DNA from 3 places in the Leifsonia sp. RAF41 genome. Region 2 is predicted to be linked to each of the others. Evidence: predicted binding sites of a transcription regulator. Region 2 holds the regulator's gene; each other region holds the start of a gene.
The links. The regulator HrcA, encoded in region 2, represses chaperone genes, less so after heat shock. The targets are predictions, from matches to a motif close to TTNGCACTCGNNNNNNNCGAGTGCNAA.
Positions count from the first base shown of each region.

Region 1: the regulator HrcA is predicted to act here: its motif matches at 1,686-1,712, upstream of groL (chaperonin GroEL).
Region 3: the regulator HrcA is predicted to act here: its motif matches at 4,639-4,665, upstream of AB4Y74_RS14505 (Hsp20/alpha crystallin family protein).

Region 1 is NZ_JBFREB010000001.1:2,482,052-2,488,908, forward strand. Features, by position in the region: gene groL (chaperonin GroEL) at 23-1,642, opposite strand; gene AB4Y74_RS11950 (cold-shock protein) at 1,846-2,049, opposite strand; gene AB4Y74_RS11955 (nitroreductase family protein) at 2,219-2,770, opposite strand; gene msrB (peptide-methionine (R)-S-oxide reductase MsrB) at 2,770-3,195, opposite strand; gene AB4Y74_RS11965 (DUF3263 domain-containing protein) at 3,379-3,690, shown strand; gene AB4Y74_RS11970 (LytR C-terminal domain-containing protein) at 3,711-4,265, shown strand; gene AB4Y74_RS11975 (DMT family transporter) at 4,350-5,303, opposite strand; gene AB4Y74_RS11980 (hypothetical protein) at 5,335-5,457, opposite strand; gene AB4Y74_RS11985 (dihydrolipoamide acetyltransferase family protein) at 5,467-6,819, opposite strand; gene AB4Y74_RS11990 (alpha-ketoacid dehydrogenase subunit beta) at 6,816-6,857, opposite strand, start outside.
Region 2 is NZ_JBFREB010000001.1:1,664,621-1,671,477, reverse strand. Features, by position in the region: gene AB4Y74_RS08020 (PhoH family protein) at 1-787, opposite strand, end outside; gene AB4Y74_RS08015 (histidine triad nucleotide-binding protein) at 774-1,145, opposite strand; gene AB4Y74_RS08010 (16S rRNA (uracil(1498)-N(3))-methyltransferase) at 1,185-1,913, opposite strand; gene dnaJ (molecular chaperone DnaJ) at 1,923-3,038, opposite strand; gene hrcA (heat-inducible transcriptional repressor HrcA) at 3,096-4,118, opposite strand; gene AB4Y74_RS07995 (DUF4870 domain-containing protein) at 4,276-4,728, shown strand; gene AB4Y74_RS07990 (DUF4870 domain-containing protein) at 4,829-5,212, shown strand; gene hemW (radical SAM family heme chaperone HemW) at 5,243-6,478, opposite strand; gene AB4Y74_RS07980 (DUF1990 family protein) at 6,478-6,857, opposite strand, start outside.
Region 3 is NZ_JBFREB010000001.1:2,985,440-2,992,296, reverse strand. Features, by position in the region: gene hutU (urocanate hydratase) at 1-836, opposite strand, end outside; gene hutH (histidine ammonia-lyase) at 931-2,463, opposite strand; gene AB4Y74_RS14520 (IclR family transcriptional regulator) at 2,583-3,341, shown strand; gene AB4Y74_RS14515 (GNAT family N-acetyltransferase) at 3,396-3,872, opposite strand; gene AB4Y74_RS14510 (Dps family protein) at 3,965-4,552, opposite strand; gene AB4Y74_RS14505 (Hsp20/alpha crystallin family protein) at 4,732-5,193, shown strand; gene AB4Y74_RS14500 (SRPBCC family protein) at 5,226-5,666, opposite strand; gene AB4Y74_RS14495 (phytoene desaturase family protein) at 5,669-6,857, opposite strand, start outside.

The DNA of each region.
Region 1 (6,857 bases), 820 kb from region 2:
TTGTGTCGTGCGGAGCCGGGACTTAGAAGTCCATGCCACCCGTCGGGTCGCCGACCGGGGCCGGGTTCTTCTCGGGCTTGTCGGCGACGACGGCCTCGGTGGTGAGGAACAGACCCGCGATGGACGCGGCGTTCTGCAGCGCCGAGCGGGTGACCTTCACCGGGTCGTTGATGCCGGCAGCGAGCATGTCGACGTACTCGCCGGTCGCGGCGTTGAGGCCGTGGCCGACGGGGAGGTTGCGCACCTTCTCGACGACGACGCCGGCCTCGAGGCCCGCGTTGATCGCGATCTGCTTCAGCGGGGCCTCGATGGCGACGCGCACGATGTTCGCACCCGTTGCCTCGTCACCGGTCAGCTCCAGCTTCTCGAACGCGGTCTTGCCGGCCTGGATGAGGGCGACGCCACCACCGGCGACGATGCCCTCCTCGACGGCGGCCTTCGCGTTGCGGACAGCGTCCTCGATGCGGTGCTTGCGCTCCTTGAGCTCGACCTCGGTGGCCGCGCCCGCCTTGATGACGGCGACGCCACCGGCGAGCTTCGCGAGGCGCTCCTGGAGCTTCTCGCGGTCGTAGTCGCTGTCGGTGTTCTCGATCTCGTTGCGGATCTGCTGCACGCGACCAGCGATGGCCTCCGGGTCACCGGAGCCCTCGACGATGGTGGTCTCGTCCTTGGTGATGACGACCTTGCGGGCCTGACCGAGCAGGTCGAGGGTGACGTTCTCGAGCTTGAGACCGACCTCCTCGGAGATGACCTGGCCGCCGGTGAGGATCGCGATGTCCTGCAGCATGGCCTTGCGGCGGTCGCCGAAGCCCGGAGCCTTGACGGCGACGGACTTGAAGATGCCGCGGATCTTGTTGACGATCAGCGTGGCCAGGGCCTCGCCGTCGACGTCCTCCGCGATGATGAGGAGCTGCTTGCCCGCCTGGATCACCTTGTCGACCACCGGCAGGAGGTCCTTGATGTTGGAGATCTTCTGGTTGGCGATGAGGATGTACGGGTCTTCGAACACCGCCTCCTGGCGGTCCTGGTCGGTGACGAAGTACTGCGACAGGAAGCCCTTGTCGAAGCGCATGCCCTCGGTCAGCTCGAGCTCGGTGCCGAAGGTGTTCGACTCCTCGACGGTGACGACGCCCTCCTTGCCAACCTTGTCGATCGCCTCGGCGATGATCTCGCCGATGGTGGTGTCGCCGGCGGAGATGGACGCGGTGGCCGCGATCTCCTCCTTGGTCTCGACCTCCTTGGCGGAGGCGACGAGCTCGTCGGTGACGGCCTTGACGGCCTTCTCGATGCCGCGCTTCAGCGTGATCGGGTCAGCGCCGGCCGCGACGTTGCGCAGGCCTTCCTTGACGAGCGCCTGGGCCAGCACGGTCGCGGTGGTCGTTCCGTCACCCGCGACGTCGTCGGTCTTCTTGGCGACCTCCTTGACGAGCTCCGCACCGATCTTCTCGTACGGGTCGTCGAGCTCGATCTCCTTCGCGATGGAGACACCGTCGTTCGTGATCGTCGGCGCACCCCACTTCTTCTCGAGGACGACGTTACGGCCACGCGGGCCGAGGGTCACCTTGACCGTGTCGGCCAGGGTGTTCAGGCCGCGCTCGAGGCCGCGGCGCGCGTCCTCGTTGAAAGCAATGATCTTTGCCATGTGTTTCTCGTCCCTCCCGGACGTATGCGAAAGATTCCGTCTATTAGCACTCAGACAGATGGAGTGCTAAAGCGATTCTGGCACTCGTGGCGGTGGAGTGCAAGACGACGTCAGCCTGCGGCGGTCGCCGGCACGACAGGGGGAACGACGAAGCGCCGCCCCCTCGGTGGGGACGGCGCTTCGCACTCGCGTGCTGAATCGCGTCAGGCCAGTCGCACCGACTCGGCCTGCGGGCCCTTTTGCCCCGAGCCGACCTCGAACACGACCTGCTGGCCCTCTTCGAGAACCTTGTAACCTGCCATGTCGATCGCGGAGTAGTGAACGAAAACGTCCTGTCCCCCACCTTCGACGGTGATGAAGCCGAAGCCCTTCTCAGCGTTGAACCACTTCACGGTTCCGTTCGCCATGCCTTACTCCCATTGCTGTGTGACTCGCGCGATCCAACGCCGCACGTTGAATCACGATCCTAATGCTTGTAATGCCTGGCTACGCCAGCGATTTCGTGAATCCGTACCGAAAAGATTCCAAACAGAAACACGTGCGTAACAAAGGGGAACGCCCGGGCGCGTCGCGACCTCAGTCGAGGGCGGAGAGGAAGCGCTGGGGGTCGAGTGTGGCGCGGTAGCCCTCTTTGCTGTCGGCCGGGATCCCGCCCACGTAGAGCCAGCCGAGCAGCCGCTCGTTCTTGGCGAGTCCGTGCATCCGGTGCACCGCCTTCGAGCGGGTGTGGTGGCCGGTGCGCCACATCACGCCCCACCCGGCGTCGTGGAGCAGCAGGCTCAGGACGTGCGCGACGCCCGAAGCGACCGCATCCTGCTCCCAGCCGGGAACCTTCTCGCTCTTCGAGCGCACCGCAACGATCGCCAGCAGTAAAGAGGAGCGCAACGGCTTGGCCGCGAGCTTTTCGGCGTCCGACCCGGTTGCCTTGGCGTCCGCGACGAACGCATCCCCCAGTCGCCGCCGGGCGTCACCACGCAGTTCGATGATCCGCCAGGGATGCAGGGCGCTGTGATCGGCGACCCGGCCTGCCGCTGCCACCAGGGGCAGCAGCTCGTCGTGCGTCGGGGCGTCCGGGGTCACCCGGGAGTACGACCGCCGCGCGGCCACGCGGCCGGCGAGGTCGGTCATCAGGACTCCGGAGTGAAGTTCAGCGAGATCGAGTTCATGCAATAGCGGTCACCGGTCGGGGTGCCGAAACCGTCGGGGAACACGTGGCCCAGGTGCGAGCCGCAGCTGGCGCAGCGCACCTCGGTGCGCACCATGCCGAGGCTGTCGTCCTCGAGCAGCTGCACCGCCTCCGGGCGCACCGACTCGTAGAAGCTCGGCCAGCCGCATCCGGAGTCGAACTTGGTCCCCGCCTGGAACAGCTCCGCACCGCATGCGGCACACGTATACAGGCCTGCGCGGCCCTCGTCGAGCAGTTCGCCCGTCCACGGGCGCTCGGTTCCGGCCTCGCGCAGCACCGCGTACTGCTCCGGGCTGAGCTCCTCGCGCCACTCGCTGTCGCTCTTCGAAACCGTGTAGCCGCCGGTCGACGTGTCGTTCTGTGCCATGCCGTTCCCTTTCGTCGTCACCAGACTAAACGCGTCCCCCCGCCCAGTGTTCCCGGCGTCGCGAACGGCGACGTGCCGGGGCGGAACCGGAAACACACAGGGCGGTCGCCCTAGGATGACTCGCGAGCGCGGGGCGCGCCCGGCACGAAGGTCTCAGCCCGGCGTCCGTGACGAGGGAAGGCGGTGCGCGTGACCCGGTCAGCCGACGGACAGTCTTCCGCCGACCGCGACCCCTCGGATGCGGACCAGCTGAACGATCGGGATGCCGCGATCCTCGCGTTCGAACGCCAGTGGTGGCGGCACGCCGGGGCCAAGGAGCAGGCCATCCGCGAGGAGTTCGGTCTCTCGGCGGCTCGGTACTATCAGTTGCTCGGTGCGCTGATCGACCGTCCGGAAGCGCTGCGCCACGACCCCATGCTCGTCAAGCGGCTGCTCCGGCTGCGCGAGGCGAGACTGGCCGCACGACACGCACGGACCCTCCCGTCCGGCGACTGACACCAAGGACCGCATCCCCGATGGCAGAGAAGTTCCCCCACGACCGCTTCGACGAGATCCCGGACGACCTGACGCGCGTCGGTGCGCACCGGGCTCCGCGCGCCCGTGGCCGCGGCTGGATCGCCGTGGGATGGGCAGCGCTCGCGACCGTGCTCCTGGTCGGGGCCGGCATCTTCGGCCTCTCGCTGGTGAACGGCAGCATTTCGTTCCACGGACCGAGCAGTTCCGCGAGCCGCACCGCCTCCGCGACCCCGACCGCCAGTCCGACGCCCACCATCGTGCCAACGGTGAACCCGGCGCTCACCGTGAACGTGCTGAACGGGACGACGACCGAAAACCTCGCGCAGACCGTCGCCGACAAGCTGACCGCCGCCGGCTGGAAGGTCGGCGCTCTGGCGAACGCCGACCGGACCGACCTCGCGACCACGATCGTCTACTACAGCGACCCCGCGAACCAGGCCGCGGCGCTCGGCGCAGCGCAGACGCTCCCGGGCGCGACCGTCCAGCAGAGCACGGCGTTCGCCGACACCGGCGCCGACCTCACCGTGGTCATCGGGGCGAACTACACCGGCTGAGCCGCGCATCCTGCCTAGCCGTCAGGCGGCCCGCGGTACGCAACCTCGGTCGCAGGCTCCCTCGGCGCTGGGGTCGCGGCATCGCTACGCGCTGCTCCTAGCTCCACCGCGCCAGCGGATGCTGGCGATGGCGACCGCGACGATCGCGAGGAGCGTGCCGCCGATGGTCGAGAACGCGAGCGCCTGGCCCGAAGTCGGGAGCAGCAGGTCGAGCAGGAGGGCGGACACCAGCTGGCCGGCGACGGTGGCCAGGCCCAGGAGCAGGACGCCGGTGATGCGGACGAGCAGGGCCGTCACCCCGATGAAGACGCAGCCGAGCGCGCCGCCGATGTAGAGCCACGGCTCGGTGGGCAGCTGCTTCGGGAGCCCAGCGAGTGCCCAGTGCCCGAGCATCAGCACCAGGAGCACCGTCGTCCCGACGGCGAAGTTGATGAACGTGGCGGTCAGGGCATTGTTTGCCACTGCGCGCACCTGTCCGTTGACGGCCTGCTGCCAGCCGGTGCCGAGTCCCGCGATGAGCGGAAGGATCATCAGCAGAATCGGTGCGCTGCCCCCGAACTGCGCCGAGACCGCCCAGGTGACCGCGGCGAGCGCGAGCAGCGCGCCGACGAGCCGCGCGGGCGTCAGCGGTCGGCGCCCGCCGGGGCCGATGCCGACGCGGTCGAGCACCAGACCGCTGATGGTCTGGCCCGCGACGACGGCGACCGTGAAGAGGGCGACGCCGAGGGCGGCCGCTGCTAGGCCCTGCGAGAGCACCAGGAAGGAGCCGGCTGCGCCCCCGCAGACGTACCACCAGCGAAGCCGGCGGCCGCGAAGCGCGTCACGCACACGCGCAAGCCCGCGCCTTCCGGCCGGGAAGATCGCCAGCGCGATCGAAAGGATGATCAGGCCCGACCCGAAGGAGATCGCCGCGGCCGTGAATCCGTCGCCGAGCCGGCTGCCGAGTTCGCCGTTGATCCGGGACTGGATCGCCACCAGGGCGCCGCAGAGGAGGGCGAAGACCAGGGCGAGCCACAGGGGAAGCGAGCGAGGAGTCACTCCCCCTATCTTAAGCGCGTACCGCGCTCGGTCAGGGCGCGGGGGCGTCGCCGTCGGCCGGCGTGGGATGCGGGAGCCAGTCGATGTTCTCCTCGGGCGCGACCTCTTTCTCCTCGCTGAGGTCGTAGTCGTCGTCGTTCTTCTTGTCGCTCATGCCGTCACCTTACGCCCGGGTTGCCAGCGGCCCGGGCGCGTCGGCGAGGACGCCGAGCGGCGACTCGATCGCGTCCGCCACCTCGCGCAGGAAGCCCGCCGCGACCCCGCCGTCGGTGACCCGGTGGTCGAACACCAGGGACAGCTGCAGGATGCGTCGCGGTACGACGCTCCCGTCGACGACCCACGGCCGCTCGATCGCGCGGCCGAGTCCGAGGATGGCGACCTCCGGGTGGTTGATGATCGCGGCGCTGCCGTCCACACCGAGGCTGCCGTAGTTGTTGATCGTGAACGTGGAGCCGGTGAGTTCGGCCGGGGGTAGCGTCCCCTCGCGGGCCGCTCGGGACAGCCGGTCGAGTTCCGCGTCCAGCTCACGCACCGACAGGCGATCGGCCCGCCGGACGACGGGAACCAGGAGTCCGCGGTCGGTGTTCGCCGCGAAGCCCAGGTTCACGCCGTCGAAGGTGACGAGGCTCTGACCGTCGGTCGCCACGCGTCCGGCGAGTTCGGGGTGCCGCGCGAGCGCCGCGAGGGCGAACCGCGAGACGAAGGAGAGGAAGGACGGGGCACGACCGTCGCGGGCGAGGCGGCGCCGGCCGTCCCAGAGGTCCGTGGCGTCCACATCCACCCAGACCGTCGCCTCCGGGATCTCGGACCGACTGCGCGACATCGTCTCGGCGACCGTGCGGCGGAGACGCGAGAACGGGGTCGTCGCGCTGATCGCCAGGCTGGTGCGCGGGTCTAGCCCGGTGCGCGGGTCGGTACCGGTCGGCTGCTCACGCGTGGGCGGGAGCGTGGATGCGGCGGGCGCCGTCGCGAAGGCCGCCTCCACATCCCGCCGGGTCAGAACCCCGTCGGGGCGACTGGGGCGGAGGGTCGCCAGGTCGATGCCGTGGCTGCGTGCAAGGGAGCGGACCACCGGGGAGACCACGGGGACGACGCGCGGCGGCGTCGCGGCCGGCGCGGCCACCGGTGCGGGCCGCTCCTGGGTGAGCGCCGAGCCACGCGCGGCACGGCCGCGACGGCGGCCGCTGTGCTCGACCGTCCCGTAGCCGACGAGCACCTGGCCGGATCTGCTGGACGCCTCGATGGGCGTGTCGTCGCCGGGCCGCGCGCTCGCAAGGCCCTCGTCCACCTCGATCAGCGGCGCACCGACGAGGATGGTCTCTCCCTCGTCTCCGTGCAAGGCCGCCACCGTCCCGGCGTACGGCGACGGCACTTCGACCACCGACTTGGCCGTCTCGACCTCGGCGATGGGCTGGTCGGTGGCCACGGTGTCGCCGACGGCCACCAGCCAGCGAACCAGCTCGGCATCGGTCAGCCCTTCACCCAGGTCGGGGAGGGTGAATACCCGGGCGCTCACGCGTCCTCCCACTGCAGCGCATCCACCGCGTCCAGCAC
Region 2 (6,857 bases):
ACATCTTCATCTGCTCGGGCGTCGTGTTCTGCGCCTCGTCGAGCACGATGAACGAGTCGTTCAGGGTGCGGCCGCGCATGTAGGCGAGCGGCGCGACCTCGATGGTGCCCGCGGCGAGCAGCTTGGGGACGAGCTCCGGATCCATCATCTCGTTGAGCGCGTCGTACAGCGGGCGGAGGTACGGGTCGATCTTGTCGGTGAGCGTGCCGGGCAGGTAGCCGAGGCGCTCGCCCGCCTCAACGGCGGGGCGGGTCAGGATGATCCGGTTGACCTCTTTGCGCTGCAGCGCCTGCACGGCCTTCGCCATCGCGAGGTAGGTCTTTCCCGTACCGGCCGGGCCGATCCCGAACACGATCGTATTGTGGTCGATCGCGTCGACGTACTGGCTCTGGCCCAGGGTCTTGGGCCGGATGCTCTTGCCCCGCGCGGTCAGGATGGCTTGGCCGAGCACATCCGACGGGCTCAGGTTCAGGTCGGTGTCGAGCATCCGTGCCGAGCTGGTCACTTCGGCCGGCGAGAGGTCTTGACCGTTGCGGACCATCTCGAGCAGCTCCTCCACGAGTCGCTGTGCGGCCGCGACCTGCGTCGGGTCACCGGACAGGGTGATGTCGTTGCCGCGCACGTGCACGCTGACGAGCGGATACTGCCGCTCGAGTGTGGTGAGGAGGCGGTCCTGGGGTCCGAGCAGACGCACCATCTGGATGCCGTCGACGCTCAGGCGCGCTTCGGCGCCCGCCTGCTGTTCTCCCGGGTTCGCAGAGCCCGGAGTCGGTTCAGAGTTGGTCAAGAGTTCCTTCCTGGAGGCTGTGACCACGGTCATTGGCGCTCATAACGTGTGCGTGGACGTGGAACACGGTCTGGCCCGCACCCGCGCCGGTGTTGAAGATGAGGCGGAAGTCGCCGTCCGAGTGCTCTTCGGCCAGGTGCTTCGCGGTGGCGACGAGCTCGGCCAGCAGCTCCGGGTCGCCGGCGGCGAGTTCCGCGACATCGCGGTACTCCTCCGTCTTGGGCACGACGAGGAGGTGCACCGGCGCCTTCGGTGCGATGTCGCGGAAGGCGATCAGCCGCTCCGAGTCGTACACCACGTCAGCCGGGATCTCGCCCGCAATGATGCGGGAAAAGATCGAACGCTCCGTCTCTGCCATATCTCTATCCTATTCGCGCCCGCTGACAACGCGGCTGGGTCACCAGCGCCCCAGCGCCGCGTTGAGGACGGCGAGGGCGGCGGGACCGGCGGTCGAGGTGCGGAGCACCGTCTCGCCGAGGCGGACCAGCTCGGCGCCGGCCTCCCGGAACGCCGCGAGCTCCTGCGGGGCGATGCCGCCCTCGGGGCCGACGACGAGCACGAGGTCCCGTCCGTCCGGACGGACCGCCGTCAGCGGCGCGTCCGCATCCGGCTCCAGTACGAGCACCCGAGCGCCGGACGCCAGCGCCGCGACCTGCTTCGTCGTCGACAGCTCGCCGACCGCGGGCGTCCACGCGCGGATGGACTGCTTGGCTGCCTCCCGCACGATGGCCGCCCAGCGCTCGCGGCCCTTCGCGACCTTGGCGCCCTCCCACCGGGAGACCGAACGGGATGCCGCCCACGGCACCACCGCATCCACGCCCAGCTCGGTCGCCGCCTGGATGGCAAGCTCGTCGCGGTCGCCTTTGGCGAGCGCCTGCACGAGCGTGATCGCGGGCGTCGCCCGCGGAACGCGCGACACGGCATCCACGTCGATGGTCAGCTCCGCGTTGGTCGCGACGAGCACCTCGCCCGACGCCACCAGCCCGCGGCCGTTTCCGATCAGAACGGACTCGCCGGGACGCGTCCGGTTGACGGTCGCCGCATGCTTCGCCTCGGCGCCGGTCAGCGACAGGCGGGCGCCGACCTCGACGTCGTCGAGGTCCTCGCGCAGGTAGAGGGACGCCATCCGGCTTGCCTAGAGGTTGAGGAACCGGTCGCGCAGCTTCGCGAACAGCCCCTGCTGGAACCGTGCCAGCGACGGTTCGGGCGCCTTGTGGGCTGCCGCGAACTTCTTGATCAGGTCCTTCTCTTTGTGGTCGAGCTTCGTCGGTGTGACCACCTGGATGCCGACCCTCAGGTCGCCACGGCCGGAGCCCCGCAGGTGGGTGATCCCGCGATCCTTCACGCTGATGATGTCGGCTGACTGCGTGCCGGGCTTCAGCTCCAGGCGGATGTCGCCGTCGAGCGCCTTCACCGTCGCGGTCGTGCCGAGGATCGCATCCGTCATCGACAGTTCCAGGGTGCAGAGCAGGTCGTCACCGTCGCGGCTGAAGATCTCGTGGTGCTTGACCTTGATCTCGAGATAGAGGTCGCCATTGGGGCCACCGGCGGGGCCGGCCTCGCCGCTGCCCGGCATCTGGAGGCGGAGGCCGGTGTCGACGCCCGCGGGGATGTCGACCGGCACCGAGCGCCGGGCGCGCACGCGGCCCTGGCCCTGGCACGTGACGCACGGCGTGGCGATGACGGTGCCGTAGCCGCGGCACGTGCCGCAGGGGCTCGAGGTCATGACGTTGCCGAGCAGCGAGCGGACCGAGCGCTGGATGCTCCCGGTGCCGTGGCAGATGTCGCAGGTGACGGGCTGGGTGCCCGGCTGGCAGCAGGATCCGTTGCAGGTCTCGCAGACGACGGCCGTGTCGACCTCCAGGTCGCGGTGCGTGCCGAAGATCACCTCGTCGAGGTCCACCTCGACGCGGAGCAACGCATCCTGACCGCGCTCACGGCGTGACCGTGGTCCGCGGGTCGCTCCCCCGCCCCCGCCGAAGAAGGTCTCGAAGATGTCGCTGAATCCGGCGAAGTCTGCCCCGCCCGCGCCTCCGCCGAAGCCTCCCGAACCGCCCAGGTCGTACTGCTGGCGCTGCTGCGGATCGCTGAGGACGTCGTACGCGTGCGTGACGAGCTTGAACCGTTCCTGCGCCTCTGCGCTCGGGTTCACATCCGGGTGGAGTTCCCGTGCGAGCCGGCGGTACGCCTTCTTGATCTCGTCGGGGCTGGCGTCGCGCTCGACGCCCAGGACTTCGTAGTGGTCGGCCACGTGGGCTGTTCCTTCTTCTTCTCTATCGCGTGCTGTCAAATGGATGCGGTGGCGGCGTTACTGCTCGCCGAGCAACCGGGAGAGGTATCGGGCGACGGCGCGGACGGCCGCCATGTTGCTTGAGTAGTCCATGCGGAGCGGTCCGAGCAGGCCCAGGCGAGCCACATCCGATCCTGCCGCACTGTAACCGCTGGCGAGGATGGATGCTTCCGTCAGACCCGAACCGGCGTTCTCGCGGCCGATGCTCACCGCGACGCCGTGCTGGTCGGTCGCCATCTCGTCGAACAGACGGAGCAGCACCACTTGCTCCTCGATCGCTTCGAGCACCGGGGTGATGGTCCCCGGGAAGTCGAGTTCGGTGCGCACCAGGTTGGCCGCTCCGGCCATGACCAGCTTCTCCTGCCGATTGGCGGCGATCTGGTCGAGCAGTGCGCCCGCGACCGGCTCGACGAGGACGCGCGTGCGCTCGGTGAGGGCACCGGGAAGGTCGCGCAGCCGCGCCGTCGCCTCGGCGAGGGTGAGCCCGGCAGCCGCGCCGTTGATGGCGCCGCGGATCTCGGCGACGTCTTCGTCATTCAACTCGGCCGACAACTCGATCACGCGTTGTTCCACGGCACCGGAGTCCGTGATCAGGACGCTGAGCAGCCGCCGCGGTGACAGGGCCACCAGCTCGATGTGACGGATGCGCGAACGCGCGACCGAGGGGTACTGGACGAGCGCCACCTGGTTCGTGAGCTGGGACAGCAGACGGACCGTGCGCGACAGGACGTCGTCGAGGTCGACCGAGTGACCGAGGAACGTCTCGATCGCCGTCCGCTGCGCGGGCGTGAGCGGCCGCATCTCTGCGAGGTGGTCCACGAACAGGCGGTAGCCCTTGTCGGTGGGGACACGGCCCGACGAGGTGTGCGGAGCCGCGATCAGCTCCTCCTCCTCCAGCAGCGCCATGTCGTTGCGGATGGTCGCCGCCGACACGCCGAAGGAGTGCCGCTCGACGATGCTCTTCGACCCGACCGGCTCGCGCGACGCCACGTAGTCCTGGACGATCACACGAAGCACCTCGAGGCTGCGCTCTGAAACCATTCCCGCCTCCCGCCGACCGATTAGCACTCGCTGTTCCTGAGTGCCAATCCTACCGCGAGGAAACGCGACCAGGATGATTGCTGCCTGTGACACGGCGGCAGTACCTTATGTGCAACGGTTCGACACGCTCGCAACCGATCATGAAAGGGTTCCGCCGATGACAGACCCGAACCAGCCCTCCGACCCTGCCGGAGGCGTCCCGCCGCAGCAGCCCGGCAACGTCCCGCCGCAGCAGCCGTACGCCGCCGCGGCGCCGCTCGACGCCGCGCAGGACAAGCAGTGGGCATCGTTCGCCCACCTCGGCGGAATCCTGTGGATCCTGCCCTCCCTCATCATCTGGCTCGTCTTCAAGGACCGCGGACGGCTCACCGACCAGGAGGCCAAGGAAGCCCTCAACTGGCAGATCACCTGGATCATCGCGTGGGTGGCGTCGCAGATCATCGGGATCATCATCGGGAGCTTCACCTACGGCATCGGCTACCTGCTCTTCGGGCTGCTGATCCCCTGGGCGCTGTACATCGTCAACCTGGTGTTCTCGATCCTCGGCTTCGTCCGCGTGAACAGCGGAGGAACATACCGCTACCCGGTCAATTTCCGCTTCATCAAGTAACCCTGGCGTTCAGGCTCTTTTCAGACTCGGGCTCCGCGCCCTAGGCTGGGGCCGTCCACGTCCACCCTCACTCCTGTCAGACACAGAGGAGAACCGCACCATGTCCGCGACACCACCGCCCCCTCCGCCCCAGCAGCCGTACGGGGGCTCGGCGCCGCAGCTGAGTCCGGCCGACGAGAAGCTCTGGGCCACCCTCGTCCAGGTCGGCGGAATCCTGTTCAGCTGGATCCCCGCGCTCATCGGCTACCTGGTGCTGAAGGACCGCGGGCCGTTCGTCCGCGCCCACACCGCGACGGCGCTGAACTTCCAGATCACGATCTTCATCGCCTACGTCGTGGGCGGCATCCTGTCGATCGTCGTCGTCGGCATCTTCATCGTCATCGCCGCGTGGGTGCTCGACATCGTGTTCAGCATCATCGCAGCGGTGAAGGCCAACCAGGGCGAGTACTACACGTACCCGATCGCGATCCGCTTCGTCAGCTGAGCGACGATCTCGGCCGGGTCGCCGGATCCGCTAGGCGGCTTCGTCCGCCAGTAGCCGACGCACCACCGCGTCGGCCAGGAGCCGCCCCCGCAGGGTCAGCACGATCGACCCGCGGAGGGCGGCTCGTCCGTCTACGAGGCCGTCGGCGATGAGCGCGGGGACTTCGTGGCGGCCGGCGTCGGTGAGCTCGGTCGTCCCGACGCCCTCGCGGATGCGGCTGAGCAGCAGCACGCGTTCGACGTGCCGCGTCTCCGCGTCGAGTGTCTCGCGTCCCGCCGCCGGCGACTCGCCGGCGAGCACGCGCTGGGCGTAGGCGGCCGGATGCTTCACGTTCCACCAGCGCACGCCGCCCACGTGGCTGTGCGCGCCGGGGCCGATCCCCCACCAGTCGTGCCCCAACCAGTAGGCGAGGTTGTGACGGGACCGATGGGCCGCATCCGTCGCCCAGTTGCTGACCTCGTACCAGTCGTATCCAGCGTCGGCCAGCCGCTGGTCGGCCAGCTCGTACATGTCGGCCTCGAGATCGTCGTCGGGCTCCGGCACCTGACCGGACCGGATCTGGCGGGCGAGCTTCGTACCCGCCTCGACGATGAGTGCGTATGCAGAGAGGTGATCGGGCCGGCACGCGAGCGCGGTGTCGAGGCTCTGCGACCAGTCCTCGAGCGACTCCCCCGGGGTGCCGTAGATCAGGTCGAGGCTGACCTGCAGGCCGGCTTCCCGCGCCCAGCCGACGACGAGCGGGACGCGCGCGGGGTCGTGGGTGCGCTCCAGCGTCTCCAGTACGTGCGGGACTGCGGACTGCATCCCGAACGACACCCGGGTGAAGCCGGCATCCGCCAGGCGGCGCAGGTCGTCCGCATCCACCGAATCCGGGTTGGCCTCGGTCGTCACCTCGGCGCCGTCGGCCAGACCCCAGGCGTCGCGGACGGCGCCCAGCATCGAGGCGAGGTCCCCCGGAGGCAGCAGCGTCGGTGTCCCGCCACCGAAGAAGACCGTCGACACCGGCCGATCGGCCACCCCGCTCGCGCGCAGAGCATCGGCCGCGAACTCCACTTCACGCACCGCATGGCCGGCGTAGTCGGACTGGGACACCCCGCGCAGCTCTGTCGCCGTGTAGGTGTTGAAGTCGCAATACCCGCAACGGACCCGGCAGAACGGGACGTGCAGGTAGACGCCGAAATCACGGCTGTCCGCGGCATCGGCCGCCGTCGCCGGCAGCAGGCCGTCGGCGGGCGCGGGGTCTCCGAGGGGCAGGATGCTCGGCATCAGGCGGAGCTGGCCGGGTGGAGGGCGCGCAGGTACTTCGCGGTGTAGCGGCGTTGCACGGCGGACAGGATGGGCGCGACGATCCGGTAGAACGCGTTGGACGGCCGGGACAGTGCCCGCAGGATGAACCAGACCGTGCCGTCGTCGCGCCGTTCGACCAGGAACAGCTCCTCGCCGCTCTCCGGGTGCCCGTGCAGCGTCCCGTAGGCGAAGCCGCGGCGGTGCGGCTCGTCGACGACGTACACGACGCGGATGGGCGCCGAGACGCGGAACGGTCCGAACGGGATCTTCAGGAGGGCGGTCATCCCGTTGCGGACGAAGGGCGTGCCGTCGTCGGCGAAGACGTCCTCCTCCGGCCGGTTCTCGCGCATCCGCATCG
Region 3 (6,857 bases), 1.3 Mb from region 2:
AGGTACGAGAGCGGGTCGTGCGCGCTGGTCTGGTCGGTCACGATGTCGATCGGAACGCCGCGGCGCAGCAGCTCGGGGAACACCTCGGCGGCGTTGCCCACCACTCCGACGGAGACGGCCCGACCCGCATCCTTGGCGGCCAGCGCCTGCGCGACGGCGTCGTCGAGGTCGGTGGCGAGCACGTCGAGGTAGCCGTGGTCGACGCGGCGCTGCAGGCGGGAGCGGTCCACATCCACGATCAGGACGGCGCCCCCGTTGAGCGTGACCGCGAGCGGCTGCGCCCCGCCCATGCCGCCGCATCCGCCGGTCAGGGTGAGAGTGCCCGCGAGCGACCCGCCACTGTGCTCGTCGGACCCACCCTGCCGGGCGGCGAGCTTGCGCGCTACCGCGCCGAAAGTCTCATAGGTGCCCTGCAGGATGCCCTGCGAGCCGATGTAGATCCACGATCCGGCGGTCATCTGGCCGTACATCGTCAGCCCGAGCGCCTCCAGGCGGCGGAACTCGGGCCACGTCGCCCAGTCGCCGACGAGGTTGGAGTTGGCGATGAGAACGCGAGGCGCCCATTCGTGGGTACGGAACACACCGACCGGCTTCCCGGACTGCACCAGCAGCGTCTCGTCCGCCTCCAGGTCGCGGAGGGTGGCGACGATCGCATCGAACGCCTCCCAGCTGCGTGCCGCCCGCCCGGTGCCGCCGTAGACGACGAGGTCGTCCGGCCGTTCTGCGACTTCGGGGTCGAGGTTGTTCATCAGCATCCGCAGCGGCGCTTCCGTCTGCCAGCTCTTGGCGCTGAGCTCCGTGCCGCGTGCAGCGCGAACCGGTCGTGCTCCATCCATCGTTCTCGATTTCCTTTCGACGATTCATCGCTTCCTCGATTAGTCCGCGCCACGACGGCGTTTCAGCGGATTAAGTGAGGAAGCGATTGTGGGGTCAGGGGAGGGGGGAGGCGGCGCGGAGGGCGCCGGACGTGACGAGGACGTAGGCGGCCTCGATCTCGGGGGAGAGGTGGCGGTCGGGGCCGGGGCCGGGGACCGTCAAGCGCAGGGCGGCGATCACGGCGCCGGTCGCCGGGCCGGGCCGGAGCGGTGCACGTAGGTCGGCGCCGCGGGCGGCGGTCATGACCTCGATCGCGATCACGCGGGCCAGGCCGTCCAGGGCGCGGCGCAGCTTACGGGCGGCCGCCCATCCCATCGACACGTGGTCCTCCTGCATCGCGGACGAGGGGATGCTGTCCACCGACGCGGGCGTCGCCAGCCGCTTGAGCTCGGAGACGATACCGGCCGCGGTGTACTGCGCGATCATCAGTCCGGAGTCGACGCCGACCTCGTGCGCGAGGAAGGGTGGCAGTCCCTGGTTCCGCGCCGGGTCGAGGAAGCGGTCGGTGCGGCGCTCCGACATGCTCGCGACGTCGGCGACCGCGATCGCCAGGAAGTCGAGCACGTACGCGACCGGCGCTCCGTGGAAGTTGCCGTTCGACTCGACGCGGCCGTCGAGGGTCAGCACGGGGTTGTCGACCGCCGACACGAGTTCGCGGCCGGCGACCAGCTCGGCGTGCGCAAGCGTGTCGCGGGCGGCGCCGTGCACCTGCGGCGAGCAGCGCAGCGAATACGCATCCTGGACGCGCGTGCACTCCGGGCCCTTGTGGCTGGCGACGATGGGCGAGCCGGCGAGCATCGTCCGGATGTTCGCCGCGGCGACCGCCTGGCCCGCCTGCGGCCGCAGCCGCTGCAGGTCGTCCGCGAACACGGCGTCGGTCCCGAGCAGCGCCTCGACGCTCATGGCCGCAGCGATGTCGGCGTCGGTCAGCAGACCGTGCAGGTCGTGGATGGCGAGCGCCAGCATCCCGAGCATCCCGTCGGTTCCGTTGATGAGCGCCAGGCCCTCCTTCTCGGCCAGGACGACCGGTCGGATGCCCGCAGCCGCCAGCGCGTCCGCCGCGTCCACGAGCTCGCCGTCGACCCGCACCCGGCCTTCGCCCATGGCCGCGAGGGCGCAGTGCGCGAGCGGCGCGAGGTCGCCGGAGCAACCGAGCGAGCCGTACTCGTGGACCACGGGGGTCACACCGGCGTTGAGCAGGGCGGCATACGTCTCGACCGTCTGCGGTCGGGCGCCGGTGCGGCCGGTCATCAACGTCGAGAGGCGCAGCAGCATCAGCGCGCGCACGACCTCACGCTCGACCTCCGGGCCGGAGCCCGCGGCGTGGGACCGCACCAGACTGGCCTGCAGCTGGGCGCGACGGTCGCCGGGGATGAACGTGGTGGCCAGTGCCCCGAACCCGGTCGAGATCCCGTAGTGCGGCTCCGTGTCGTCGGCCAGCGCTTCCACGATGGCGCGAGACGCGGCCACGCCGGCGAGGGACTCGGCGTCGAGTTCGATGCGGGCGTCGTGGCGGGCGACGGCGACGACGTCGTCGACGCTGAGGGGGCCGGCGCCGACGGTCACGAGGGTCTGGGTCTGGAGCATGCTCCGATCTTCGCGGCGCGGCATCGTCGCGCGCGCCGGCTGTAGGCTGCTCGGTGTCCGGGATCCCAGACAGCGCAAGCAGTGCCGCGATCGGCGCACCGAGGGCGGAGGTGGATGCGATGAGCAAGGTTCCCGCGGCCGAGAACACGCTCCGGATCCTCGTCTACCTGGGCACGCAGCGCGGGCCGGTCCCGGCGGCCGCGATCGCTACGGCGCTCGGCCTCCCCCGCTCCACCGTGTATCACCTGCTCGCCGTTCTCACCGAGCACGGCTTCGTGCTCCATTTCCCGGAGGCGAGACGCTACGGCCTCGGCGTCGCAGCGTACGAGCTGTCCAGCGGATTCTCTCGGCAGCAACCCCTCAGCCGGCTCGGCCGCCCGATCGTCGCGGCGTTGGTGGATGCGCTCGGCGAGTCCGGCCACGTCGCCGTGCTGCACGGACGAGATGTCGTCTACATCGTGGAGGAGCGCGCGCCGCGCCGGCCGCGCCTGGTGACGGATGTGGGGGTCCGGCTCCCGGCGCACCTGACCGCCAGTGGCCGAGCGCTGCTCGCGACGCTGCCCCGTGAGCAACTGCGCGCACTGTACCCGGACTCCGGCGCCTTCGAGGACCGCACCGGCTCCGGCCCGCACTCGTACGCCGAGCTCCGCCGCGTCGTGGCGGAGGCGCGCGAGCGGGGCTATGCCACGGAGGACGGCGACGTGACGCCGGGCTTCGCCTCGGTCGCGGTGTCGGTACGCGACCACGCCGGGTGGCCGGCGGCCGGCATCGCGGTCACGTTCCCGCGCGAGAACGTACCGGCGGAGGGGTGGGATGCGCTGGCCGCGCGGGTGCGCGACGCGGCGGCGGAGCTGTCCCGCCGTATCCGGGGGAGCTGATCCACTCGGGAAACGAAGGAAGGTGCGTCTGGTGGCGCGTGTCTTCGACGCCTCTCAGCGGGCAGTGACCGCCAGTGGCTTCGCGTAGCAGATAGAGAACTGGCCGTCGACGTAGGCGCCGAAATTCGGGATGCGCTCGTAACCCGAACTCTCGTACAGCGCGATCGCCGCGTCGTGCAGCGGCCCGGTCTCCAGGCGGAGCTCGGCGATCCCCGCTTCGGCGGCCGCCGCCTCCACGGCTGCCAGCAGCCCGCGCGCCAGGCCCTGACCGCGCGCATCCGCGTGCACGAACATCCGCTTCAATTCGGCGTACATCGGTGCACCAGGATCGACCACCAGCGCCGCGATGCCGAGTGCGCGCCCGTCGCTCCGGCCCACGAACAGCGTGACGCCCGGCTTCTCCAGCTCACTCACATCGAGCAGGTAGCAACTGTCGGCGGGATAGAGCCCGAGCGCGAAGTCGTCGCTCAGCCGCAGCAGCTGCTCGATGTCGGGCTGTCGCGGCGGCTCGGGGCGGATCTCGGTCGGCATGCGCCCGATGGTAGCCGCGGCATGTGTCCGTCGTATTACGTGGATGGATGCGGCCGCCGCCAGGGCGCCCGCCGCATCCACTCACGAAGGGGTCAGGCCCGGCTGGGCGTCCGGTTCTCGGCGCTGACCATCCAGGCGTACTGCTCGAGACGCTCGATGATGGCGTGCAACAGGTCGGCCGATGTCGGGTCCTCCTCGTCGACGTCGTCGTGCACGTCGCGCATCGTCCGCACCACGGCTTCCAGCCGCTCGGTGATGAGGTCGACGGTCTCCCCGGTCTCGACCTCGCCGTTCGGGAACTCGGGGAGGCTGGTCTGCTCGGCCACGGTGGCGCTGCGGCCGTCGGGAGTGGCGTGCAGGGCACGGAGGCGCTCGGCGATCGTGTCGCTGAACTCGCGGGCGGCCTCCACGATCTCGTCGAGCTGCAGGTGCAGGTCGCGGAAGTTGTGTCCGACCACGTTCCAATGTGCCTGCTTCCCCTGCAGGTGCAGCTCGATCAGGTCGACGTGCACGCGCTGCAAGTTCTGGGCGAGCTCCGTCGAGGCGACGAAGCCGTGCTCCGCGTGCTCTCGCCGGGTCGGGGCGACGCCGACGGCGCTGGTGCGTCGCACGGCGGCGGTCTTGGGTGCGCCCTTCTTGGCGCTGGTCTTGGTACTCGTCTTGGTCTCGCTCACGGCCACGATGGGTCCTTTCTGCTCGAGGAACACAGCGCACGATAGGCCGCACCGGCACCCGTCGGAAGCGGGTTGACACGGTGGTTTTTGTCTTGGCACTCTCCGGGTAGGAGTGCTAATATCTGTGGCCGAAAGGGGGCACAAAGCGCCTCTCATCAGCTCAATTGAAGGAAGGGGTACATCCAATGGCCATGTCGTTCGATCCTTTCTCCCAGTTGGACAGGATCGCGCAGAGCGTCTTCGACACCAGCCGCCAGCCGCGGATCATGCCGGTCGACCTGTTCCGCGAAGGTGACCGCTACATCCTGAACGCCGACCTGCCCGGGGCCGACCCCGCGTCGGTGGATGTGGATGTCGACGGCCACCTGCTGACCATCCGCGCCGTCCGCAGCGCCGCCGACCGCGACGGCGCACGGTGGCTCGCGCAGGAGCGCCCGTACGGCGCGTACCTGCGCCAGTTCACGATCGGCGACGACGTCGATCCGGACGGGATCACGGCGTCGTATGACAACGGCGTGCTGAGCGTCATGATCCCGATCGCCGAGCGGGCCAAGCCGCGCAAGATCGCGGTGGAGTCGACGCGGTCCGAGTCCATGCGGACCGAGTCGACGCGCGACCGAGGCACCCGAGCGGTCTCGGCCGGCTAGCACGAGCCGCACGCGGGTCCGAGGGCGCGTCGCTACTGGGCGGCGCGCCCTCGCGCCGTCCACTCCAGCCGACGCAGTGCCTCGGCGTTCCGCACGTGCAGCAGCGCGTCCGCAATCACACCGGGAAGTCGTGTGACCAGGCCGGTGTGGGGGTGCTCCTCGATACGGACGATGCACCCCCCGCCGCGCGGCTTCACGTCGATGATGACGCGCTCGGTGCCGAACGGGCGCGTCTTCGCCTCCAGCACCATCCGGCGCGGAGGGTCCCACTCGTCGACGCGGGTCTCATCGTTCAGCACCAGAGGCCAGACGCCGATCGAGTGGTGGAGGCGCGAGCCGACCGCGGGGTAGCGGTCGTCGGCGGCGCGCAGCCGGGAGGCGCCGACGACCCAGGTGGGATACACCCACGGGTCGGCGAGGACGTCGAACACCTGCTCGGGCGTGCAGGCCATGCGGCGGACGTTGACGGACATGTTCACTGCTCCGGGAGGGTGTGGGGATGGATGGCGTCGGGCACGAGCGTCGCGTCCGGTGCTGGGATGGTCTGGCCGGGACCGGGCGCGAGGTCCGGCATCCGGGTGAATCCGAATTCGTGGCGCAGCGCACTGCGAGCCGCATAGTAGCCGCCCAGCCCGTGGACGCCAGGCCCGGGGGCAGCGGAGGCGGAGGCGAGGTAGAGTCCGCGGCCGGGCATGCGCCACGGGTCGGACGAGAGCACCGGACGCGCGACGAGCTGCGCGAAGTCGGGGGCCCCGGCCGAGATGTCGCCGCCGATGTAGTTCGGGTTGTGCTGCTCCATCTGCACGGCGTTCATGGTTGACGTTCCGATGATCAGGTCGCGGAATCCGGGCGCGAACTGCTCGATGCGGTGGATGATCGCCTCGGTGCGGTCCTCCGTCGATCCGCGCGGCGTGTGCGTGTAGGTCCACAGCACGTGCTTGCCCGCCGGCGCGCGCGTCGGGTCGAAGAGCGAAGGCTGGGAGAGCAGCACGTACGGGGGCTCGCTGTGGCGTCCGGCATCCACCGCATTCTCGGCACGTGCGACATCGCGGCGAGTGCCGCCCAGGTGCACGGTCGCTGTTTCGAAGAGCTCTGGGTTGGTCCACGGCACGGGCCCGGAGAGGGCGAAGTCGGCTTTGAAGACGCCGTTGCCGTCGCGGAAGCGGGAGATGCGCCGGAGGTACCCGGCCGGCAGCCGGTCCTCTCCGAGACGCGCTGCGGTCGCGACGTGGGTGTCGAAGACGATCACCCGCGCGTCGGGCAGGTCGGCCAGTGAGTCGATCTGGGTATCCGTGACGATCTCGCCGCCGTGTGCCCGGACATCCGCGGCCATCGCCTCCGCGATCGCCTGACTGCCACCCACCGGAATGGGCCAGCCGCGGGCGTGGGCATACGTGGCGAGCGTGAGGCCCGCCGCTGCGCCCGCAAGGCTCGGCAGGGGAAGGGTGGTGTGCGCGAACACGCCGGAGAGCAGGGCGCCGGGAGCCTCCGTGCGGAACGGCAGATCCCACCACGGTCCGCCCTGGGCGAGTGCCGTCAGACCGAACCGGGCAGCGACGAGGGGATGCCGCGGCACCTGCACGATCTGCGACCCCGTGAACTGCGCCACGGCGTCCGCCTCGCGCACCAGAGGGCCGAGCAGGTTCCGCCAGGCGGGGCCGTCC